DNA from 2 places in the Kitasatospora sp. NPDC052896 genome. Region 2 is predicted to be linked to the other one. Evidence: riboswitches for the same ligand, from Rfam matches in the RefSeq annotation. Region 2 holds a riboswitch; the other holds the start of a gene.

Region 1 (5,377 bases), on a different contig from region 2:
TGTCCGGGTCGGTGACATCCCCTTCTACCTCGGCAGGCTCACCCCGGTGGTGCTGCGTTCCGACACCCGGGTGACCAACCACGGCTTCGCCGACGGCCTCGCGACGGGCTTCCAGTCGGTCCTGCGGGCGGGCACCGCGGTGCTGATCGACAACCGGGGGCTGCCGCGGGTGCGCTGCGCGTGCGGCAACCCGCTGCTGCCGCCGGCGGTGCCGAGCGGCCCGGTCACGTTCACCGGGCCGGCCTGGCCGGGGTTCCGGGTGGACGAATTGGTGACGGTGGTCCCGGCGGGGGCGCCGGTGACGGCGTTCGTGATCCGTGACCGGAGCCGGGGGAGCTGGTTCTCGCGCCCGGTCGGCGGTTCGGGCGGGGACGACCAGCCCGTTCCGTCGCCGCGTCCGTCCGCGAGCGGGTCGCCCTCGGCCACGGAGACCCCCGCCGGGCAGCGCGGCTCCTGACCGGGCGACCGATGCGGACGCACTCGTCGCGTCCGGATCGCCGGTGGACCCGTCGACCCCCATCGCAGTGGTGTTGGCACCAGTTCTGTGGCTGGTGCCCATGCCAGGAAAAAGACGGGTGCTCACGCCAGCGACACCGGATCACTACCCACCGTAGCGTCCCTTGTGAAAGCCGAAGCGGGGTGTGCGCAACTGCCCCCGCACTCTCGGACCACAGGAATCCGGCGGAGGTGCGTGATGAGGAACCGGACGCAGCGACAGGGCGTGGTGAGGCAGAGCCGGCGGCAGGGCGGACTGCCCCGGCGCGCGGTCCTGACGGGCGGCGCGGCGACCGTGGCCGGACTGCCGGCGGCGGTGACAGCTCCCGCCGCGTCGGCGGCCGCGCCCCCGGCTCCCGCCGTCCCAGCCCGCCGCCGGAGCCCGGTCGAGGGGGTCTGGCAGACGGATGGCCACGGCATCGTCCTCACCATCCACGGCGGCCTGCTGCGCACCTTCGACGTCTCGTGCGCCGGCGCCCTGCCCGGTGAGCTGAGCGGGCAGCGGACCGGTCCCGCCGACTCCTCCGGCGCGGTGTGGTTCTGGGTGGACGGCCACCCCGAAGTCACCGTCCGCCCGGGCGTCGACCCGGACACCGCCGTGCTGAACCACGCGGATGATGCGCTGTCTCACCCAGGACGGCCGCAGCTTCGACGGCGCCGGCATCCCGCCGGACCTGCCGACGCCGGTCTTCACCGACGCCGAGTTCTCCCACGACCGGGACTCCGCCCTTGCGCTCGCGCTGCACGTCCTGAGCGGAGCCCACCCGTGACTCCCGCTCGCGCGCCCAACAGGGCGGGACCGCACTGGTCCTGAGTCAGCTGTCGCTCCCGGTCGCGCCGTTGTGGACCACCGGGGACAAGCACCCGCGACGGTGGTACTGCCCGCGCACGCCCTGGGCGCCCAGGGTGGCGGAGCGCCTGACGGGACGCGGGAGTTAGCTCGTACGGGTGGATGAGCAGGGGCAGGGCCCGCCCCGTTGCCCGGCCCCCGGTGGCGATCAAGGTGAATCCGGAACGGTCCCCACTCAGTCCCCGCGTGCCGCTCGCATTCCCGTGGGACGGAGTGAAACAGCCCACAGCGCAGACCTCTCCCTCAGCGGTTGCGGATCATGGCACAATGAGCCACGTAAGAGCAGTGACGTTCAGCGCACTCCGGGGTCGGTGAAAATCCGAACCGGCGGTTACAGTCCGCGACCCGTCCGCAGCCAGCGGCCGGTTGACCAGGTGAAATTCCTGGACCGACGGTTAAAGTCCGGATGGGAGGCGTGCGCGACGGGCCAAGCGGTGCCGTGGTTCCCCGTTCCGGGGGATCGCGTTGAGGTGAGCGGCAGAGTCCTCTGCGGCGGCGAAGCACCCCATCACACGGGGTGGATCTTCGGCGACCCGGATCCGGATCCTGCCAGCTCCCTGGCATCCGCGTCGGTATCAGCCCGTTACGGTTTCCCATGCATCTGCCGCCCCGGAGTCCGCGCCCCAAGCGCGAGGAGAACCCGGGTGTTCACCGGCATCATCGAAGAGCTCGGCGAGGTCGTCTCCATCGAGGAGTTCGGCGACTCCTCGCGCCTGCGCCTGCGCGGTCCGCTGGTCTGTACCGGGGCCCGGCACGGCGACTCCATCGCGGTCAACGGTGTCTGCCTGACCGTCGTCGACGCTCCCGAGCAACTGGCCACCGGCGGCGGTGAGTTCACTGCCGATGTGATGGCCGAGACGCTGCACCGCTCCAGCCTGGGCGCGCTGGTCCCCGGCTCCCGGGTCAATCTGGAGCGGGCCATGGCACTCGGCGCCCGGCTCGGCGGCCACCTGGTCCAGGGCCACGTCGACGCCACCGGCATCCTGCTCGAGCGTGCCCCGGGCGAGCTGGACGCGGAGGGCAGGCCCCGTTGGGAGGTGCTGCGGTTCTCGCTGCCGTCGAGCATCTCCCGCTACCTGGTCGACAAGGGTTCGATCACGGTGGACGGCATCAGCCTGACGGTGGTGGAGGCCGCCGCCGACACCTTCACGGTCAGCCTGATCCCCGCCACGCTCGCCCTGACCACCCTCGGTGCCAAGGAAGTTGGCGAGTCGGTCAACCTCGAGGTGGACGTCCTCGCCAAGTACGTCGAGCGGCTGCTGGCCGCCCGGGCCGACGGCGTCGGCAGCATCGTCAACATCCCCGCCAACAACCCCACCACACTGGCCCGTTCGGAGGGCGTCTCGTGAACTGGCTCAACAGCGTGGCGTTTTCGATATTCGGCCAGCACGTGCTGTGGACCGACATGATCGGCAACCTGCTGGGCCTGGCCGGCCTCGCGCTCGGCTGGCGGCGCTCGGTCTGGAGCTGGCCGGTCCAGCTGCTCTCCGGCGTGGTGCTGGCCGGGGCCTACCTCTCCGGTCACCTGCCCGGCCTGGTCGGCAAGCAGCTGATCGTGATCGTCACCGCGATCTGGGGCTGGTCCCGCTGGCAGCGCGGGATCCGCGACACCGGCGCGATCGCGGTCCGGTTCGCCAGCTGGAAGGAACGCGCGCTGCTGGTCGGCGCCACCGCGCTGCTGACCGTCGCGGCGGCCCTGATCTTCACCCAGTTCCCGTGGATGTCCTGGAGCCCCTGGTCGGACGCCTACATCTTCGTCGGAACCCTGGCGGCGATGGTCGCCCAGGCTCGCGGCTGGGTGGAGTTCTGGTTCGCCTGGATCGCCGTCGACCTGGTCGGCGTCCCGCTCGCGTTCAACAGCGGCTACACCTTCTCCGGCCTGACCTACAGCATCTACTTCGTCCTGGTCCTGCTCGGCCTGCGCGCCTGGTGGCTGCGCAGCCGGGCCCCGCGCAACGCCTCCACCGCCCCGAACCTGCAGGGAGCCCCGGCATGAGCACCCCCGACCTCAGCCTCGACCCGGTCGAGCGCGCCATCGCCGACATCGCGGCCGGCCGCCCGGTCATCGTGGTGGACGACGAGGACCGCGAGAACGAGGGCGACATCATCTTCGCGGCCTCGGCGGCCACCCCCGAGCTGCTGGCCTTCACCATCCGCTACTCCTCCGGCGTGATCTGCGTGCCGATGACCAACGCGGACGCCGACCGGCTGGCGCTGCCCCCGATGACCCGGGTCAACGAGGACCGGAAGGGCACCGCCTACACGGTCTCGGTGGACGCCCGGGACAAGATCTCCACCGGCATCTCGGCGGCCGACCGGGCCCGGACCATCCGACTGCTGGCCGCCGAGGCCACCACCGCCGGTGACCTGACCCGACCCGGCCACGTCTTCCCGCTGCGCGCCGCGGACGGCGGCGTACTGGTCCGCCCCGGCCACACCGAGGCCGGCGTCGACCTGGCCCGGCTGGCCGGCCTCTCCCCGGCCGCGGCGATCTGCGAGGTGGTCAACGACGACGGCACCATGGCCCGGCTGCCCGAGCTGGTCGCGTTCGCCCGCGAGCACGGCTTGGCGATCATCTCGATCGAGGACCTGATCGCCTACCGCCGCCGGACCGAGCTGCACGTGGACCGGGCGGCCGTCACCACCCTGCCCACGGCGTACGGCGACTTCACCGCGGTGGGCTACCACGGCACGCTGGACGGCGTCGAGCACATCGCCCTGGTGGCCGGCGGCCTGGACGCCGACGGACGGCTGCCGGACGGCGAGGACGTGCTGGTCCGGGTCCACTCCGAGTGCCTGACCGGCGACGTCTTCGGCTCGCTGCGCTGCGACTGCGGCCCGCAGCTGCAGGCCTCGCTCGCCCAGATCGCCGAGTCCGGCCGCGGCGTGCTGCTCTACCTGCGCGGCCAGGAGGGCCGCGGCATCGGCCTGGTCCACAAGCTGCGCGCCTACCAGCTCCAGGAGCAGGGCCGTGACACCGTGGACGCCAACCTCGACCTCGGCCTGCCGGTCGACGCCCGCGACTACAGCATCGGCGGGCAGATGCTCACCGACCTGGGCGTGCGCTCGCTGACGCTGCTCACCAACAATCCCGACAAGCTGACCGCGCTCACCGAGCACGGCCTGAAAGTCAAGGACCGCCGACCGATCCAGGTCGAGCCGAGCGAGCACAACCTCGACTACCTGCGCACCAAGCGCGACCGGATGGGCCACGACCTGCCCTGGCTCGGCCGGTAGCCGCCCCCCACACGCCAACCACAGCAGTCCGATCGCAGCAGTTCAACCACCGAAGCACCGAACGGAAAGGCATCACGACGTGAGCGGCCACGGAGCCCCCCAGCTGACCATCGAGAACGCCCAGGACCTGCGGGTCGCGGTGATCGCCGCCCAGTGGCACACCCAGGTGATGGACGGCCTGCTGGCCGGTGCCCAGCGCGCCCTGAAGGAGCTGGGGATCACCGAGCCGACCATCGTGCGAGTCCCTGGTACCTTCGAACTGCCGGTCGCCGCCAAGCAGTTGGCCGATCGCGGGTACGACGCGGTGGTGGCCCTCGGGGTGGTCATCCGCGGTGGCACCCCGCACTTCGACTACGTCTGCCAGGCCGCCACCGTGGGCCTCACCCAGGTCAGCGTCAGCACCGGCGTGCCGATCGGCTTCGGCGTGCTGACCTGCGACACCGAGCAGCAGGCGCTGGACCGGGCGGGCCTGCCGGACTCCGCCGAGGACAAGGGCCACGAGGCGGTCACCGCGGCCGTCGCCACCGCCGCCACGCTGCGCGCGGTCGCCGGGCCCGGACGCTGATCCGCTCGGCTGACAGCCCGCTCGATCGCCGGTCCGGCCACCCGCCGGACCGTCGGGCGGCGCTCGGTGGGCCCCGGACCTCGGACGGCCGACGCGACTGTCCAGGGTCCGGGACCGTTTACCGTCTGTCCGGCCGCAGGCCGTAAGGTGAGTCCATCATGGCTTCGAAGACATTCGAGGAGCTCTTCACCGAGCTCCAGCAGAAGGCCGCCGCAGGCGACCCCGGGTCC
Region 2 (5,377 bases):
CTACCGCGTACGGTGCCTGGCGCGTGATCCGGGGCGGCTGCGCGACCAGCCGTGGTCGGCCCGGGTCGAGGCGGTGCGCGGCGACGTGACGAAGCCGCAGACGCTTCCGGATGCCTTCCGGGACGTCGAGGTCGCCTACTACCTGGTGCACGCCATCGGCACCGGACCGGGCTTCGAGGAGACCGACCGCACCGCCGCCCGCGCCTTCGCGGCGGCGGGCCACACGGCCGGGGTGCGGCGGATCGTCTACCTCGGCGGACTGACTCCGCAGGGCGTGCGGGAGAGCGAGCTGTCGCCTCATCTGCGCTCGCGGGCCGAGGTGGGCCGCATCCTGTTGGCCGGTCCGGTGCCGGCGGCCCAGTTGCGGGCCGCGGTGATCATCGGTTCGGGTTCGGCGTCCTTCGAGATGCTGCGGTACCTGACCGAACGGCTGCCGGTGATGGTCACGCCGACCTGGGTGAACACCAGGATCCAGCCGATCGCCGTCCGCGACGTGCTGCGCTACCTGGTCGGCGCGGCCAGGCTGCCGGGGACGGTCAACCGGAGTTTCGACATCGGCGGCCCCGACGTCCTGACGTACCGGCAGATGATGACCCGCTACGCGGCTGTCGCCGGGCTGCCGCGCCGGGTGATCGTGCCGGTGCCGGTGCTCACCCCCCGCCTGTCCAGCCACTGGGTGGGCCTGGTCACCCCGGTCCCGTCGGGTATCGCCCGTCCGCTGGTCGAGTCGCTGCGGCACGAGGTGGTCTGCTGCGAGCACGACATCAGGGACCACGTCCCGGACCCGCCGGGCGGCCTGGTCGGTTTCCAGGACGCCGTCCGCCTGGCACTCAGACGCGTGCGGGACGCCGACGTCGCCACCCGTTGGTCGTCCGCCGCGGTGCCCGGCGCCCCCAGCGACCCGCTGCCCACCGACCCCGACTGGTCCGGCGGCAGCCTCTACCAGGACCGGCGCTCGGTGGCCGTCGACGCCGAGGCGGGCGCGCTGTGGCAGGTCATCGAGGGCATCGGCGGCGAGAGCGGTTGGTACTCCCTCCCGCTCGGCTGGGAGCTGCGGGGATGGCTGGACCGGCTGGTCGGCGGGGTGGGGCTGCGTCGTGGGCGGCGCGACCCGCGACGGCTGCGGGTCGGCGACTCGCTGGACTTCTGGCGGGTCGAGGAGATCGAGCCCGGACGGTTGCTGAGGCTCCGGGCCGAGATGCGGTTGCCGGGCCGGGCATGGCTGGAACTGACCGTCACGGACGCCGCCGAGGGACGATGCGTCTACCGGCAGCGCGCGCTGTTCCGGCCGCACGGCCTGGCCGGACACGCGTACTGGTGGACCATCGCGCCGTTCCACGCCCTGGTCTTCGGCACCATGGCCCGCAACATCGCCCACCGGGCGCGGCAGCTCATGGCCTCCGCCGACGCTCACTCCGCGGGCCTCGGCCTGCCCGACGACCCCACCGCGCCGCCCACCGGAAGGGGGGCACGGTGAAGGCCTCGGTCGCGCTGTTCACCGCTGACCTGCGCGTTCACGACAACCCCGTGCTGAGCTCGGCGCTGGCGGACGCGAACGGCACGGTGGTGCCGCTCTTCGTCCTGGACCCGGCCGTGGATCGGGCCGGTTTCCTGGTGCCCAATCGGGCCGCGTTCCTCGCCGACTGCCTCGCGGACCTCGACGCGGCGCTGCGGAAGCGCGGCGGACGCCTGATCGTCCGACACGGCGACGTGGCGGAGCAGGTGTGCCGGGTGGCGCACGAGGCAGGTGCCGGTACCGTGCACGTCGCGGGCGGGGTGAGCGGCCACGCGACGCGTCGTGAGGACCGGCTGCGGAGGGCGCTGTCCGCGTCCGGCCGCGAACTGCGGGTGCACGACGCCGTGGTGACGGTGCTGGCTCCGGGGCAGGTCCTGCCGTCCGGGGCGAAGTCCAAGGGCCACTTCGCGGTCTTCACTCCGTACTTCCGCCGCTGGTGCTCCGAGACGCCACGCGGTGTCCTCCGGGCGCCCCGCGGGATCAGGACCCCGGAGGTGCGCTCCGACCCGCCGCCGAAGGCTGCCGACCTGGCAGGTGGGTGGGTGTCGCCGGCACTGCCCCCCGGGGGCGAGGGCGAGGGCCGCGGACGAATGCGCCGCTGGGAGTCGGCCGCCTTGGACGAGTACGCCGACCGGCACGACGACCTGGCGGGCGACGCGACCTCGCGCCTGTCGCCGTACCTGCACTTCGGCTGTCTGTCGGCGGTGGAGCTGGTGGGGCGGGCGCGGGCCCGCGGCGGCGCCGGAGCGGACGCCTTCGTGCGGCAGCTCGCCTGGCGTGACTTCCACCACCAGGTACTCGCCGCACGACCCGACGCGGCCCACCAGGACTACCGGCCGCGCGGCGACCGGTGGCGGCACGACGCCGAGGAGATCGCCGCATGGCGGGACGGCCGGACCGGCTACCCCGTGGTGGACGCGGGGATGCGCCAGTTGCGGCACGAGGGCTGGATGCACAACCGGGCACGACTGCTGACGGCCAGCTTCCTGACCAAGACCCTCTACGTCGACTGGCGCGTCGGGGCCGCCCACTTCCTCGACCTGCTGGTCGACGGAGATGTGGCGAACAACCAGCTCAACTGGCAGTGGGTGGCGGGCACCGGTACCGACACCCGGCCGAACCGGGTGCTCAATCCACTCGCGCAGGCCGCCCGTTTCGACCCCGACGGTGCCTACGTGCGGCGGTGGGTCCCCGAGCTCGCCTCGGTCGGCGGCCCCGCCGTGCACCGCCCCTGGCGGTTGCCCGCCACCGAACGCGCACGGCTCGACTACCCCGACCCCATCGTCGACCTCGACCAGGCCCTCGCCCGCTTCCGGCAGGCGCGCCGCATCGACTGACGTCGTCCTCAGCTCCGGCCGTCCACCGTGGCGGCCTCCTTCGCGACGACCACGCGCGCCCTGCCGCACACTACGCAATCTCCGTTGCCGTTCTGGCAAGCTGGGGGCATGGACGACGACCTCGACCGAACGCTCGACGCGGTCGGCCCCCGGCTACGCGCGCTGCGCCGCCAGCGGGAGACCACGCTGGCCGACCTCTCGGCAGCGACCGGCATCTCGGTGAGCACCCTGTCCCGGCTGGAGTCCGGCACTCGCCGACCCAACCTCGAACTGCTGCTCCCCCTGGCCAGAGCCCACGGCGTCACGCTCGACGAACTCGTCGGCGCGCCGCCCACCGGAGATCCGCGCATCCACCTGCGCCCGGTCACCCGCCACGGCATGACCATGCTGCCCCTGACCCGCCGGGCCGGCGGCATCCAGGCGTACAAGCTGGTGATCCCGGCTGGCAGCTCCCGGAAGGACGCCGATCCACAGACCCACGAGGGTTACGAGTGGCTCTACGTCCTCAACGGACGGCTGCGGCTCGTCCTCGGGGACCACGATCTGGTGCTCTCCCCCGGGGAGGCGGCCGAGTTCGACACCCGCGTGCCGCACTGGTTCGGCGCCGTCGATGCCGAACCGGTCGAGTTCCTCAGCCTGTTCGGCGGGCAGGGGGAACGCGCACACCTCCGCGCACGCCCCAGGACAGAACACTCATCCGGACGACCCGGCCAGGGGCCACCGTCAGATGGTCCCGGGTGACGGAGCAGGGCGAGGTGCTCGGCGGCTGTTCCCGGCACGGCGTCGCCCTCCCCGGGCGACCCGCGGCGGCGGGCGCCCAACGGACGAGACGGCGGCCCACGGGCCTGAGCCGCAGCGGTACGCCGGGCACCGGGTGGAGGTGACCCGGTGTACGGCCCGGTCGGCGTCAGGCCGCGCGGGCCCGCCGGTAGGCGGCCAGGTCGCCCACCGAGACGAGGGCGAGTCGTTCTCGATCGGCGAGGTCCAGCAGATCGTCCAGCCTTCCCATGCCCCAGTCGGATCGGACGAGCTCGCACATGGTGGTCACGCCGGACAGCCCGGCCAGGCGGGACAGATCGACGGCGGCCTCGGTGTGGCCGTCGCGTTCCAGCACACCGCCACGGCCGGCTTCACTGGTCGGCGAGAGAACGCGGCCATGGGGCAGACCCCGCGCGCAAGCGCACGCGGGCTGCCCCATGGGACGGCGTGGCGCGCGACGGGGACACGATGACGGCAGACGGCCCGCCCCCGTTGCGCGCACGTCGTTCCGGGGAGAAGCGAGCACCAGTCCGCCGACGGCCCGTCAGGGGACACCGCCGGTCGGACAGTGGATCGCCGCGCACTGCCTTCCATCCGGACTTTCACCGTCGGTCCTGGAGTTCCACCAGGTCAACCAGCCGATGGCTTCGGCTGGGTCGCGGACTTTCACCGCCGGTTCGGAATTGCACCGACCCCGGAGCGCGCGAACACTCAGGGGGATCTTGGCACGACTCGGCATGACAGCGGCGCCCCCTCGGCGCGACCCGTGAGACGGCGCCGCTGCCGCGCCGGGCGCCGGCTCATGCCACCCGGCGCCCGGCGCGCGGGAGCCGGAGGCATGGCCTCCCGCGCGCCGGGCGGGAGCGGACCGTAGGCTGCCACCATGACCGATGTCTTGACGCCGAGTCCCGCCGAGGCCTTCGAGATGCTGCTCGCCGGCAACCTCCGGTTCGTCGCCGGCCTGCCCCAGCACCCGAACCAGGACGCCGCCCGCCGTACCGAGACCGCTCCGGGCCAGAGCCCGTTCGCGGTGTTGTTCGGGTGCTCCGACTCCCGCCTGGCCGCGGAGATCATCTTCGACCGGGGGCTGGGCGACATGTTCGTGGTCCGCACCGCCGGGCACGTCGTGGGCACCGAGGTCCTGGGCAGCATCGAGTACGGGGTGAGCGTGCTGGAGTGCCCGCTGGTCGTGGTCCTGGGCCACGACTCGTGCGGGGCGATCGCCGCCGCCCGCGCCGCCGCCGACGGCGGCAGGACGCCGGGCGGATTCGTACGGGACGTGGTCGAACGGGTGACCCCGAGCGTGCTCGCCGCGCGCGCCGCCGGACGGGACGAACCGGAGGAGATCCTCCACGAGCACATAAGGAGCACCGTCGACCTGCTGCTGGACCGCTCCCGCATCCTCGCCGAGCGCGTCGCCGCCGGCCGGCTCGCGGTCGCGGGCCTGTCCTACCGCCTGGCCGACGGCAGCGCGCACCTGGTCGCCGCCAGGGGCCTTCCCGCCCCTGCCGTCACGGCGTGACACCCGGTCACAACGGGGGCACCTCCACGGGTCGCTGACCGCTGACCGCTCAGCGTCGCTGAAGACCGGCGGAACCAGCCGCCCCGGTTCCGCGTCCACCATGCCCACCATCACTGAACTGACAATCAGTTTCATCAGGACCGGCGCAACGCCCAGGGCAGGAAGAACCACAGCCCCGCGAACATCAACATGCTGGCGCTGGTGACGGCGATCGCGGCCGCGCGACCGAGAACCACGTCGATC

Evidence for each region. Region 2 has a riboswitch for FMN ahead of ACIGXM_RS15845 (3,4-dihydroxy-2-butanone-4-phosphate synthase). Riboswitches for the same ligand answer to the same signal wherever they lie in the genome.
Region 1: another riboswitch for FMN. It lies ahead of ACIGXM_RS20255 (riboflavin synthase); the one in region 2 lies ahead of ACIGXM_RS15845 (3,4-dihydroxy-2-butanone-4-phosphate synthase).

Annotation. Positions count from the first base shown of each region.
Region 1 is NZ_JBITZU010000009.1:96,376-101,752, reverse strand. Features, by position in the region: gene ACIGXM_RS20265 (DUF6777 domain-containing protein) at 1-457, shown strand, start outside; gene ACIGXM_RS20260 (hypothetical protein) at 1,110-1,265, shown strand; FMN riboswitch at 1,640-1,767, shown strand; gene ACIGXM_RS20255 (riboflavin synthase) at 1,990-2,694, shown strand; gene ACIGXM_RS20250 (nicotinamide riboside transporter PnuC) at 2,751-3,341, shown strand; gene ACIGXM_RS20245 (bifunctional 3,4-dihydroxy-2-butanone-4-phosphate synthase/GTP cyclohydrolase II) at 3,338-4,582, shown strand; gene ribH (6,7-dimethyl-8-ribityllumazine synthase) at 4,662-5,147, shown strand; gene ACIGXM_RS20235 (phosphoribosyl-ATP diphosphatase) at 5,306-5,377, shown strand, end outside.
Region 2 is NZ_JBITZU010000006.1:304,597-309,973, reverse strand. Features, by position in the region: gene ACIGXM_RS15860 (SDR family oxidoreductase) at 1-1,477, shown strand, start outside; gene ACIGXM_RS15855 (cryptochrome/photolyase family protein) at 1,474-2,853, shown strand; gene ACIGXM_RS15850 (helix-turn-helix domain-containing protein) at 2,962-3,594, shown strand; gene ACIGXM_RS15845 (3,4-dihydroxy-2-butanone-4-phosphate synthase) at 3,761-4,051, opposite strand; FMN riboswitch at 4,189-4,319, opposite strand; gene ACIGXM_RS15840 (carbonic anhydrase) at 4,496-5,134, shown strand; gene ACIGXM_RS15835 (DUF6328 family protein) at 5,269-5,377, opposite strand, start outside.